3 regions of the Paenisporosarcina sp. P4_B8 genome follow, and region 1 is predicted to be linked to each of the others. Evidence: riboswitches for the same ligand, from Rfam matches in the RefSeq annotation. Region 1 holds a riboswitch; each other region holds the start of a gene.
The links. Region 1 has a riboswitch for lysine ahead of AC1DSK_RS04265 (amino acid permease). Riboswitches for the same ligand answer to the same signal wherever they lie in the genome.
Positions count from the first base shown of each region.

Region 1 (4,317 bases):
AAAACCCGGTTCCGGGGTATTCCATGGAGTGAAGGAATTGCGACCTGCTCATGCATTAACCGTTTCACGTCAAGGACTTCGAATTTGGCGCTACTGGAACGTCAAAAGTGAACATCACACAGATTCAGTGGATGAAACGGCAGAAAAAGTTCGTTTCCTCGTAACGGATGCCGTCGAACGTCAACTTGTATCAGACGTTCCACTCTGTTCCTTTTTATCAGGTGGGGTTGATTCCAGTGCCATTACGGCCATTGCAGCCAATCGTTACAAACTAGAAGCAAAAGGACCTCTTCATACTTATTCCATTGACTATGAAGACAATGCCAAGTTTTTTAAAGCAAATGAATTTCAGCCGAATGCCGATGGACCTTGGATTGATAAAGTCGTCAATACATTCGGAACCATGCATCACTCTTCCATCATTACGCAAGATCAACTAATAAATTATCTGACTGAAGCCGTGCATGTCCGTGATTTACCTGGTATGGCGGATGTCGACTCCTCCTTGTTGTGGTTTTGCAGAGAAATAAAAGAGGATTTCACAGTTGGTTTGTCTGGAGAGTGTGCGGATGAAATTTTTGGTGGTTATCCATGGTTTCACAATGCTAATGATTTAAATGGCACTGGTTTTCCGTGGATGCGCTCCACAACCGAGCGAGTTTCCTTATTAAAAGATGATTGGCGCAAAAAACTCAAACTCGAAGATTACGCACGTCAGGCCTATGAACAGAGCGTTGCCGAAACTCCTCGTCTCGATGGCGAATCAAGTCTTGAAGCAAAACGGCGAGAAATGTTTTATCTGAACATGGTTTGGTTCATGACAACACTTCTTGATCGTAAAGACCGTATGAGTATGGGAGCAAGCTTGGAAGTACGCGTACCATTTGCCGATCACCGGCTTGTCGAATATGCCTGGAATATTCCTTGGGAAATAAAAATGGCGGGAAATCGGGAAAAAGGTATCTTGCGAAAAGCATTAGAGGGCATGTTACCCGACGAAGTCCTTTACCGCAAAAAAAGCCCTTATCCTAAAACCCATAATCCGTATTACACCGACCGTGTCCAAGGCTGGCTGAAAGACATTCTGATAGACAAAAATTCGATTCTACATGAACTATTTGACAGTGACCGGTTGAATGAATTGGTTGAGTCGAAAGGAACTGCATTCAAAGTTCCATGGTTCGGTCAATTGATGTCTGGGCCACAGCTTCTTGCCCATCTCGCTCAAATGCACGTTTGGTATAAAGATAACAATATTCAATTGATTGATTGATTATTTCAACGAAAGAAAGAGCAGATTGAAGTCGAATTGACTCAATCTGCTCTTTTGTTATGACTTCATACCGGTATAAATTTGAATGGCATCTCTGAAGAATGCAGCCGTTCCTGGCTGTTCTTTATCATAGTAGGCAGTAAAGCGTTCATCATCCACATACATCTGCCCAAGTCCTGCATGTGCTTCCTTGCTATACTTTGGCCAATAGTACATAAGCCATTGTTTATGCAGTTCAGCGGCTTTTTGGGCTTTCTCACTTGCGGGATCTCCCGTCTTGAAAGCTTCCGCTAAAGTCATGGCAATTTCATTGGCAAGCTTTGTTACTTCATCATGTTGTGCCTGCGTCATGTTTTTTAATTTGCTATTTGATTGATTGACCGTGTCATCTCCATATTTCGCACGAATTTCTTTGCCGTATTGTTGTTCATTATCATCTACCATTTTTTGTTTGAAGCCTTCAAATTTCTCATCGTTCGTCATGGTACTTCTCCCTTCTGTTGAAGAAATCGATTTTTCCACGTTGGCAATCAGTAGATCGAGCTGCTTTCTTTTGTCGAGGAGTTGTGAACGATGATCATTCAAGGCTTTCACACCATCAAATGAAGGATTGTTCACGATTTGTTTGATGTGTTCGAGACTCAAACCCAGTTCTCTATAAAACAAGATTTGCTGTAACTTATTGACTTCCGCTTGGCCGTATATCCGATATCCTGATGAATTGATTCTCGCCGGCTTGAGAAGATTCATCTCGTCATAGTATCGCAATGTGCGTGAACTGATTCCCGACAATTTCCCTAATTTTTGAACTGTGTATTCCATCTCGTCACCTCCTCTTGATTTCATCGTACTCCTTGACGTTGCGTCAATGTCAATTGGAAAATCTAAAAAACTTGCAATAAGCTGAACTTTCGTACACTACTATAGTAAATCATTTCAATTGACTAATCATTTAAACGTATCTATATTAGTACAGTGAATAAATATAGCCCTCATCAGCTTAAGATGAGGTAGAGATCGCGATAAATAATAGTTACTTGAAAAAAAGTCAGAGAACAGAACTTGCTGATTTCAAGCGAAAGAATTTTTCGCAGAAGCACTGATCGCTCTGATTACTAATGCTGGGACTGGCACTGAATAAGTGCAGAACTGTCATAGTGATTGACCATGAAAACTATCTTTTTGTCTGATTCGGTTTTTGCACACCGTTTCTGAATGCGTTTTATGTATTTTTATTTTACAAATCATATTTTTTGGGTAGATAGAAGATGAACGAAAGGAGCATATGCTTATGAACACGAACAAAAAACTAGGTTTATGGATTTTAACTGCGTTAGTAGTTGGAAATATGGTGGGATCCGGCATTTTTATGCTCCCCCGCACATTGAGTGAAGTTGCAAGCCCTGCCGGTGTATTATCCGCTTGGTTGATTACGGGATTTGGAGTGTTGATGATTGCACTCGTGTTTGGCAATCTTGCATTGAGAAAACCAAATTTAACTGGTGGTCCACAGATTTATGCAAAGGAATTGTTTAAGCCGGGCAGTAACGCTTCCACGTTGTCAGGATTTATGTCTTCTTGGGGATATTGGATTGGTAATGTTGCTGGTAATGTTGCCATCATCACCACTTTTGCAGGTTATTTGTCCACGTTCTTCCCTATTTTAGTTAATCAGGCTGAACTGTTTACCATTGGTAACTTCACTTTAAAAATGGGGAATGCACTTACCTTTACAGTTTGTACATTATTGTTATGGGGTGTGCATTATATCATCCTAAATGGTCTAGAAAATGCCGGGAAGATAAATTTTGTTGCCACTGCCACGAAAGTAATTGGATTCATATTATTTATTGTAATTGGTCTATTTGCATTTCAAAAAGCGAACATTCTTCCTTTTGTAGCGCCGAGATATGATGAGCTTGGACAATCTATTGGTCTTTTGGGGCAAGTTAATGGTGCAGCAGTAGCAACTCTTTGGGCATTCGTTGGTGTTGAATCTGCCGTGGTATTTGCATCTCGTGCTAAAAAACCAATCGATGTTAAGCGTGCAACGACGATTGGACTACTTATTGCTCTTACCATTTATGTAGGGATCAGCACGCTAGTTTTAGGAATGTTAAGCCATGAAGCACTAATCGCTTCTGATAAACCACTTATCGATGCCATTTCAACTGTGTTGGGACCAGTCGGTGGAAAAATTCTTGCCGCCATCGGTCTGGTCAGTTTATTTGGTTCCACAATTGGTTGGGTTATGCTGAGTGCTGAAATTCCTTACCAGGCAGCTAAACAAGGTTTATTTCTCCCTTCATTCGCAAAAGTGAATAAGAAAGGGATACCCGTCTTTTCTTTGGTCATCACTAATTTAGTTGCACAGGTGTTCATATTCTCCACGGTATCAAATACGATAGCAGCCGCTTTTGATTTCATCATTATCGTCGCAACGCTGTCATATTTAGTTCCTTATTTCATTTCTTCTGCTTTCCAGTTGAAGCTGGTCTTTACTGGTGAAACATATAAAAATGGAAGAGGTAGAATTACGGATGGGATTATAGGAGTTCTTGCTACCCTTTACTCCATTTGGGTTATTTATGCAGGTACAGCCGACCTCAAGACTTTTACATTTGGTGTAATCCTATTAGCCAGCGGGATTCTGTTTTACAGTCGAGTTAAAAAAGCAAACAACAACATTTAATACCCAAAACGCCCACTTCATCTATGAAATGAAGTGGGCGTTTTTATGTAAATAAGCTTCAATCATAGTCATACATCCTGTTCTGCAATGAACCATGTATTTTATACAACCTGGAATGCGATTCTGTCTACCTGGACTGTCAATCTGTCTACCTGGAACCTCAAACTGTCTACCTGGAGGTATGCTATTTGAAAATACCCCAACCCTTTGCAACTATGAATGGGAATTGTATTTTATACAACCTGGAATGCAGCTCTGTCTACCTGGAACCTCAATCTGTCTACCTGGACACACAAACTGTCTACCTAGACCACATTCTGTTTCCCCAGAAGTAGCGAAGGTGGAGCAATAT
Region 1 covers NZ_JBFUHX010000003.1:104,980-109,296, reverse strand. Annotated here, with positions in the region: gene asnB (asparagine synthase (glutamine-hydrolyzing)) at 1-1,273, shown strand, start outside; gene AC1DSK_RS04270 (MerR family transcriptional regulator) at 1,331-2,095, opposite strand; lysine riboswitch at 2,277-2,458, shown strand; gene AC1DSK_RS04265 (amino acid permease) at 2,565-3,965, shown strand.

Region 2 (4,317 bases), on a different contig from region 1:
GCAAGTCAAACAAGAATTGACGGAAAAAATGTCATCGGCAGCAGAGAACTTAGAGTTTGAAAGAGCAAAAGAATACCGTGATCAAATCACACATATTGAAACGGTTATGGAAAAACAAAAAATGACGACCAATGATTTTACCGATCGTGATATTTTTGGTTATGCCATCGATAAGGGCTGGATGTGTGTGCAAGTATTCTTTGTACGCCAAGGGAAGTTAATCGAGCGAGATGTTTCATTATTCCCGTTATATCAAGATCCAGAAGATGAATTCCTGACGTTCCTCGGTCAGTTTTATGATAAACCGAATCATATCAAACCAAAAGAAGTATATTTGCCAAGTGCGGTGGATTTGCAACTGGCAAGCCAGCTTCTTGAAGTAAAAGTGGCTTCTCCGAGTCGTGGGCAGAAAAAACAAATGATTGATCTGGCGACAAAGAATGCAGAAATCGCTATCCGTGAAAAATTCCAGCTCCTAGACCGACAGGAACAACGAACGATTGGTGCAGTGGAAGAACTGGGGATTGCAATGGATATTGCGCCTCCTCTTCGAATTGAGGCATTCGATAATTCACATATTTATGGATCTGATGCCGTCTCAGCAATGGTATCGTTTATTGATGGAAGACCGAATAAAAAGGACTATCGAAAATACAAAACGAAAACAGCTGCCCGTCATGATGATTACGGAGCCATGCGTGAAGTCATTCGCAGACGTTATACGCGTGTGCTGAAGGATGAATTGCCTCTTCCCGATTTAATTGTCATTGATGGTGGGAAAGGGCAAATGGAAATCGCCCGTGAAGTGATCGAAGATGAACTCGGTTTGTCTATTCCGATTGCAGGATTAGCCAAGGATGCGAAGCACCAGACATCTTCGTTGTTATATGGGGAACCCCCACAGATCATTCCCTTGAAACGAACAAGTGAAGGGTTTTATTTGCTACAACGGATTCAGGACGAAGTGCATCGATTTGCGATTACATTCCATCGGCAACAGCGTGGGAAACAGACGATTGCTTCCGCTTTGGATGGGTTTGAAGGAATCGGTCCGAAACGCAAAAAAATGTTGTTGAAGCATTTTGGTTCTGTAAAACGAATCAAAGAAGCATCTGTGGAAGAGCTGAAACAATCAGGTTTGCCATTGCAAATCGCGGAATCCATGTCTGAATATTTTCAAAATGAGTCATTGTCAAAAGAGTGAGTATATGATATTCTTGACTCACTGAAATTGAATCACTGATGTATGTTCAATAAGGAGCATCCGCTTCCTTTTGAACAAACATCGAATAAGTGGTGATAGAGGCGCGGAAATCAACAGTAGCTTTCTCGAGGATGAACAGATCCATTGAAGGAAAGTGAAAGGGAAATTCGCCGAAGTTCGACATCCTGTATCAGATGTCGTGCTGGTTTTGCATTGAATAAATGCAGGATTGTCAGAATCTAATCGATTCTGGAGGGCTATCTCACATGGACGCTTCTTTTGAACGTGCATGCATGGAGACAGCTTTTCACGGATTACCCGTAGATAAGGCTGTCTTTTTTAGCTTCTTTGGAAATAAGGGAGAGTTTACATTGAGTCGCATTGTCATGAAATTTGGTGGTACGTCCGTCGGTAACACTGAACGGATCCGTAATGTCGCAAAACGCATAATCGGTGAAACAGCAAAAGGCCATGAAATCGTAGTAGTCGTATCAGCGATGGGGAAAACGACAGATGAATTAATGAGTCTGGCTGGGGATTTATCAGCAGAACCTTCAAAACGTGAAATGGACATGTTGCTGTCAACAGGGGAACAAGTAACAATTGCTTTGTTGACAATGGCACTTCAACATATGGGGCAAGATGCGGTTTCGTTTACGGGATGGCAGGCAGGAATCGGAACGGAATCCGTTCATCGCAATGCTCGAATCGAACATATAGATACTGTTCGTATGGAGCAGGCTTTGACGGATGGAAAAGTGGTTGTTGTAGCCGGATTCCAAGGGATGGATACGTATGGAGAAATTACGACACTCGGACGTGGTGGGTCGGATACGACGGCGGTTGCAATTGCAGCATCGCTAGGAGCGGACCAGTGTGATATTTACACGGATGTCGATGGCATCTATACGTCAGACCCTCGATATGTGGATGGGGCAAGAAAATTGCAGGAGCTATCCTATGACGAAATGCTGGAACTTGCTAACTTAGGAGCTGGGGTTTTGCATCCTAGGGCAGTGGAATTCGCTAAAAATTATTGCATGCCACTAAGTGTCCGTTCTAGCTTAAGTGAAGATACAGGAACCATATTATTGGAGGAACCTACTATGGAAAAAAACTTGATAGTGCGTGGTGTCGCATTCGAACCGGAAATTGTAAGGGTTACGGTAGGCTATGAAGTGCCTTTTAACGGCTCACTAGCCAAAATTTTCACTACTCTTGCAAAACATCATGTAAACGTTGATATCATTGTTCAAAGCATTATGGAAGGCGTGCAGCCAAGTGTTTCTTTCTCCATTAAAAAAGAAGATTATGCAGAAACTGTTCAAGTCTTGGAAAGTAAAAAAACGGAGCTGGGATACCAATCTACCAATTTTGAAGTTGGATTGGCCAAAGTGTCGATTGTTGGATCAGGGATGGTTTCAAATCCAGGGGTTGCTGCTCAAATGTTCGATCGCCTCCGCAAAGAAGGAATTCCGGTGAAAATGGTCAGTACTTCGGAAATTAAAGTTTCGGTTGTTGTACCTGAAAGTGCGATGCTACAAGCCACAAATGCATTGCATGATGAATTTGGATTAGCTGTTGTTCGAGTATAAAAACATTTCATGATATGATGAAAATAGTTTCGTAATCATCATGAGAGGCAGTGAGATAAATGAACTGGCATATCGTGGAGGATTTAATTAAAAAAGCACAACGTGATGGACAGTTTGACAATTTGCCGGGAGCCGGGAAGCCGTTGCCGCCGGATGAATTTGCCCATTACCCAGAAGACATTCGTATGGTAATGCGCATTTTGAAGAACTCAGGGCATGACGATGAAGCTCAGTTCGTGAAAGAAGAAATGAGTGACTTGCAGCATCAAATGAAAAAAGCCACACAACGTGAAAAAACAGAACTTGAACAGCAATATAATCAAAGACTCACCCAATTGAACCGTATGTTATCGCAAAAAGGAATCAAAACAAATAGTAATGTTTTTAAACAATATCAGTCTCAATTGGATAACAGATTGAATTGGGATTGAAAAAGCGGGCAGACACTCCATTTGGAAGTGACTGCCCGCTTTCTTTTCAGCTTCAACTCGATTTTTACTATCGAATCTATGAAGCTTTAAACTTTTTCTTTTAGATCCCATTTCACATGGAATTGAACGGAGTTTTTCTTCAGTTGTTTTTCTTCAAAGCATTCTGTCATAAAACCACCCAGTTTTTGTTGCTGCTGAGCCAGGAATCCTGCTTCCAGGCGGAAACATCGTTTCTCGATCTGCAGGGCATCGGGTTCTCCAGTCAATACATAAAATGCTTCATCTTTTGTACTTTGTTCAAGTGTTAGAATGCCCCAGCCCGCTTCCTGAAAAAAAGAAGTCGTTTCTTCCATGGAAAACATCTGGAACTTGCGGGCTAAATCTTTTCCGGCCCAATATAAAATATCATCTTCGTGTTTCCCTAAAATTGTCGAAAGTACGTGATCTCGAATTAATTCGTAACCAAAAGTGGGTACCGTTTTTGTCTCTGTCATTGTCATCTGAATCCCGCTTTCTAGCTTAATTGCCTTCAAACTTTTTTAATATAAGTATTTTTCATGGACAAGGTAGTTAAAATAGTACAACACCGAGAATTTACCTGATTTAAATTGCCTTATGTAGTGGGCTTCCTTGCCTTGACGCTCCCTTATGATGGGAGTACAATAAACATGTCATAATATTGTACCATGATGAGATATGCAGTCAATGTTGCTTTCGTTCCATACGAAGGTCTGATCTTGTCTGCCTATTTTCAGTACTGAGGGGGGTAACAGTCTTGTCGAAAGATCGTGAATTTTATTTGCGCCGTTTACATTCTTTACTTGGAATCATTCCAGTAGGATTGTTCGTGACGCAGCATTTGGTTGTTAACCATTTTGCTACAAGAGGAGAAGAGGCTTTTAACAAAGCATCTCACTTCATGGAAAGTTTACCATTCGTATTGTTTTTAGAATGGTTTGTCATCTACATTCCATTGATGTTCCATGCGTTCTATGGTTTGTACATAGCCTTTACTGCGAAAAATAACACACAGCGTTTTGGTACATTCCGTAACTGGATGTTTGTTTTGCAACGTATTACCGGGGTC
Region 2 covers NZ_JBFUHX010000012.1:84,406-88,722, forward strand. Annotated here, with positions in the region: gene uvrC (excinuclease ABC subunit UvrC) at 1-1,204, shown strand, start outside; lysine riboswitch at 1,293-1,472, shown strand; gene AC1DSK_RS12445 (aspartate kinase) at 1,576-2,799, shown strand; gene AC1DSK_RS12450 (DnaJ family domain-containing protein) at 2,859-3,230, shown strand; gene AC1DSK_RS12455 (YslB family protein) at 3,317-3,730, opposite strand; gene AC1DSK_RS12460 (succinate dehydrogenase cytochrome b558 subunit) at 4,006-4,317, shown strand, end outside.
Region 2: linked by a shared signal. The riboswitch ahead of AC1DSK_RS12445 (aspartate kinase) and the one ahead of AC1DSK_RS04265 (amino acid permease) in region 1 are both predicted to bind lysine.

Region 3 (4,317 bases), on a different contig from region 1:
CCATCTCATGCGTGACGATTAGCATGGTAAGACCTGTTTCGGCAAGTTCCTTCATGACTTTAAGAACTTCTCCTACCATCTCAGGATCTAGTGCTGATGTTGGTTCATCAAACAGCATGACGTCTGGTTCCATTGAAAGTGCACGTGCAATTGCTACACGCTGTTTTTGACCGCCTGACAAGTGGCTTGGTTTCGCGTTGATATATCGATCCATCCCAACGACTTTCAGGTATTTCATCGCAATTTTTTCCGCTTCTTCCTTTGAGCGTTTCAAAATTTTCACTTGTCCAATGACGCAATTGTTGAGGACATTATGATTGTTGAATAAGTTGAATTGCTGGAAGACCATTCCGAGTTTTGTTCGGTAAGCATGGATATCATGCTTGTTATCCAAAATGTTTTCATTATTATAAATGATTTGTCCGCCACTCGGTTTTTCCAATAGGTTAATGCAGCGCAGAAGAGTGGACTTTCCAGATCCCGAAGAACCAATGACACAGACCACTTCCCCTTTATTTACCGAGAAGTCAATGTCGCGCAATACTTCATGGGATCCAAAAGATTTGCTTAGATGCTGTATATCAATAACTACTTCCATGTGAACTTCTCCTTTCTTATCGGTTACCGTTTTTTGTTGTACCAAGTACATTTTCCGGCATTCCAATCATGCTGTAATTTTTAGGTCCATCCAGTTTCCGTTCCACATATCGAAGGATTAATGTGACGGTGAACGTCATGATGAAATACAGGACACAGGCAACAAAGAACGATTCAAAATATCTGAAGTTATTTCCTGCCACTGATTTCGTTTGGAAAAACAACTCGGTAACGCCAATGACGTTAAGTACAGCCGTATCTTTAATATTGATGACAAATTGATTGCCTGTTGCCGGCAAAATGTTACGAATGACTTGCGGCAGGACGACATGGATCATCGTCTGGAAATGATTCATGCCGATTGCCTGAGATGCTTCGAATTGGCCTTTATCGACGGACACTATTCCCCCACGGACAATCTCTGCCATGTACGCTCCTGTATTGATCGATACGATGAAGATGGCCGCAGACAATACGTCCATGCTGATGCCAAATGCCAAGGCCGATCCATAAAAGATAACCATGGCTTGCACGATCATTGGCGTGCCGCGGAAAAACTCAACATATACAGATAAAATTGTATTAATAATTTTTAATAGCCATTTTTTAGCCCCTCGTTCAGGCATTGGAATCGTTTTGATGACACCAATCAGCAATCCAATGATTGCCCCAAGAATTGTCCCGATAATGGAAATCAAGAGTGTCATACCTGCTCCACGAATGAACATCGGCCAGTTATTAGATAAAATCGTCATAATCCACTCAGTACTCATCTTTGTCCTCCTTGGACAACTTAAAACCGGCTGCTATTGCAGCCGGTATCACGTTGTTACTTATTGTGCTGCCGGTTGATTTTTAATTGCGTTATCCATGATTTCCTGACGTTCTTCATCTGAAATCTCTGCGAGTGCTTCATTGATTTTCTCTGTCAAGTCACTGCCTTTTTGCAATCCGACTGCAGTTGTCGTGTCTTCTACAGAAGTCTCGAAACCATCTGTAAATTCAACCATAGCGAAGTTGTCGTTAGCTGCGGAAGCACTGAATCCTTCTGGGCGTTCCGATACATATCCATCAATCATTCCTGATTCAAGTGCTACACGCATCGCCGGGAAGTTATCCATAGCAGTCTGCTTTTTCACACCTTTGATTTGATCGATCACGGAGTAGTGGAATGTATTTAATTGTGCCGTTACTTTTGCTCCTTTGAAATCATGGATTGAAGCGGCGTCCTCATATTTCCCGCCCTTTTTAACAACCATGACCAACTCTGAAGTATAGTAGTTGTCCGAAAAATCGATTGACTCTTTGCGTTCAGCTGTTGGTGACATGCCAGCAATGATGGCATCGATCTTGCCAGAAACCAATGCTGGAACAAGACCGTCCCATTCCGTTTTGACAATGACTAATTCTTTACCTAGCTTGTCAGCGATTCGTTTTGCAATTTCAACGTCATAGCCACCTGCATATTCAGCATTTCCGTCAATTCTCACTCCGCCATTTGCATCATCCATTTGAGTCCAGTTGAATGGCGCATATCCTGCTTCCATACCTACTATGAATGGATCTTTCTTTTCTGATGAACCTGTTTTCTCTGAACTGCTTGTCCCACAAGCTGTTAAAAGCAAAATGGTAGAAAGGAATATCGTTAAAAATATGGCTGATTTTTTTCTCATGTCTAGTTCTCCCCTTTTGTTTGTTATATGTTTTACTTCGTCTTTATAGACTAAAAAGGCCAACTCCACAAAAAAAAGACCTGAGATGAACTCAGGTCGCAATATGCGTAGTTGCCCTAAATCCTCTACTTTTCCCAAATGAGATAGCACACTCAATAAACCGGGATGTTTATTGAGACAGTCCTGCAGTTCTTAACTACAGACCCAGCAAGTAATACCGAGAAATATTACTCACTTCGGCGACATTTCCTTCTCCCTAGAATCAAAGCTTTCTCAAACTCCTCTAAGGACTGTTAAATATCGCGCCTCTACCTCACCATATAAGTGAGGTTGTATTCAATTGTGTTAATCAGTCTTTCAACAACATCAACAGTCTACAACAACAGAAATTATCTGTCAACCAATCTAAAAATCTAGTATTTAACCTATTAGCATATGTTGAGTCACCATTTCTTCTATCAAAAGCTAAATGATATATATATTTCCATTATGCTATCGTTATCACCAAAGACAGCACAGACTTTGGGAAACCCAACACAACACAAGTATGCCTATCACATCCGGATGAGGCAATAACCTGCGATCCGTAATGGAAGAGACAATGAAAAATGATGGATGAAATAGTGGAGATCAACAAAAAAACCGTGGCATGACATCGCCAACGGTTTCATAGATAGGGGTTGCTACAATAGGCAGCCCCATTATTTCATTTGAATTCCTATTTCTGTATTAACTTGATTTAATTACACATTACGAGATTTTTATGGGGAACAGCATTCGACGCAACAACCCGACGTTCATCAACAACATACAAAATTGTAATGTGAGTGTCACGTAATAAGATAATAGCTAACGAACCAGAATAGTATAATAAACAAGCATAAAATAAAGTTTTGAGGAGTAAACGCTCGTAATGAAAAGACTTGAACAAAGTGGTCATGTGAACAAAGTAAGAACGCTATTGAAAGGTGAAGGTTAATGAAGAAAAATCTATTAAAGCGCTTATTCGTATTTGGTGGAGCTATGATACTTCTCCTAGCTGCATGGGTATATTTTATTATGGATTACGGTACACCAGATGAATTCAGTAAAGAAGCGTGGCCAGAAACCAAAGAAACAGCTAAACTAGCGACTATAGAATACTTTAAAAAAGAAAAAAATGTTGATGTTGTGATTAATAATATAAGTCATTCAGGAGAGTATGCGACATCTGAAATTTATTTAGATGGACATGTCGCTGGCGATGAACAACAGAAAATCTGTGCTATTGTAAATTCTGCTAAGGACTATCAAGTTGAAATTTTCAGAAACTAAAATTGGATATCATCCTACAATCTCTAACCTTTTGAAGCCAAATGGAGCAGTTAGCTTTTGCTAACTGTTCTTTGTTTTTCTTCTTGCCTAATTAAAAATGTCTTTGCTTTCTTACGAACGGTGTCCTATTTACGTGATTTGATAATTTAAAATAACTACACTAAATGCATTATGTTGTTTCTTTAACTCGCTTTCCATAAATCTTGAATTTTCATGACTTATTCGATTATTTGTCATCTGAAATTGTGTAGTAAGATTTCCTGACCCATACTAACATGTATTTCTATTTACTCTATTTTGTTATAATTAAGATTCAAAGTTTGGAGGTGCACAATATGGATCAACACATTCCATTAAATGAATCTAGATCTCAACCTCGGGATGAGGTGTTAATTTTACTTATTGACCCAAATATTGATTTTGTCATGGACATGAAAGATTCTTTTGACCGACATTCTATTTCTGTTTTAATTGCAACGACCGCTTCAAAAGGAATTGAATATTTCCATACCGTCAATCCAGATCTCGTGCTTATTGAAGCAAACCTGCCCGATAAAAGTGGATTTGATGTATTGCTGGAAATCAAAGATATTTCACGAGATCGATCTATACCAACCGCGATTATCTCTTCCAATCAATTAAAAGAAAATCGAATACGCGCATATGAACTAGGGGCAATAGATTTTATCAGCAAACCGATTGATTTGGATATTTTCATTCCCTTTATATTAAA
Region 3 covers NZ_JBFUHX010000022.1:34,105-38,421, reverse strand. Annotated here, with positions in the region: gene AC1DSK_RS15765 (amino acid ABC transporter ATP-binding protein) at 1-598, opposite strand, end outside; gene AC1DSK_RS15760 (amino acid ABC transporter permease) at 615-1,370, opposite strand; gene AC1DSK_RS15755 (transporter substrate-binding domain-containing protein) at 1,431-2,270, opposite strand; lysine riboswitch at 2,407-2,589, opposite strand; gene AC1DSK_RS15750 (phosphoglycolate phosphatase) at 3,249-3,584, shown strand; gene AC1DSK_RS15745 (GGDEF domain-containing response regulator) at 3,920-4,317, shown strand, end outside.
Region 3: linked by a shared signal. The riboswitch ahead of AC1DSK_RS15755 (transporter substrate-binding domain-containing protein) and the one ahead of AC1DSK_RS04265 (amino acid permease) in region 1 are both predicted to bind lysine.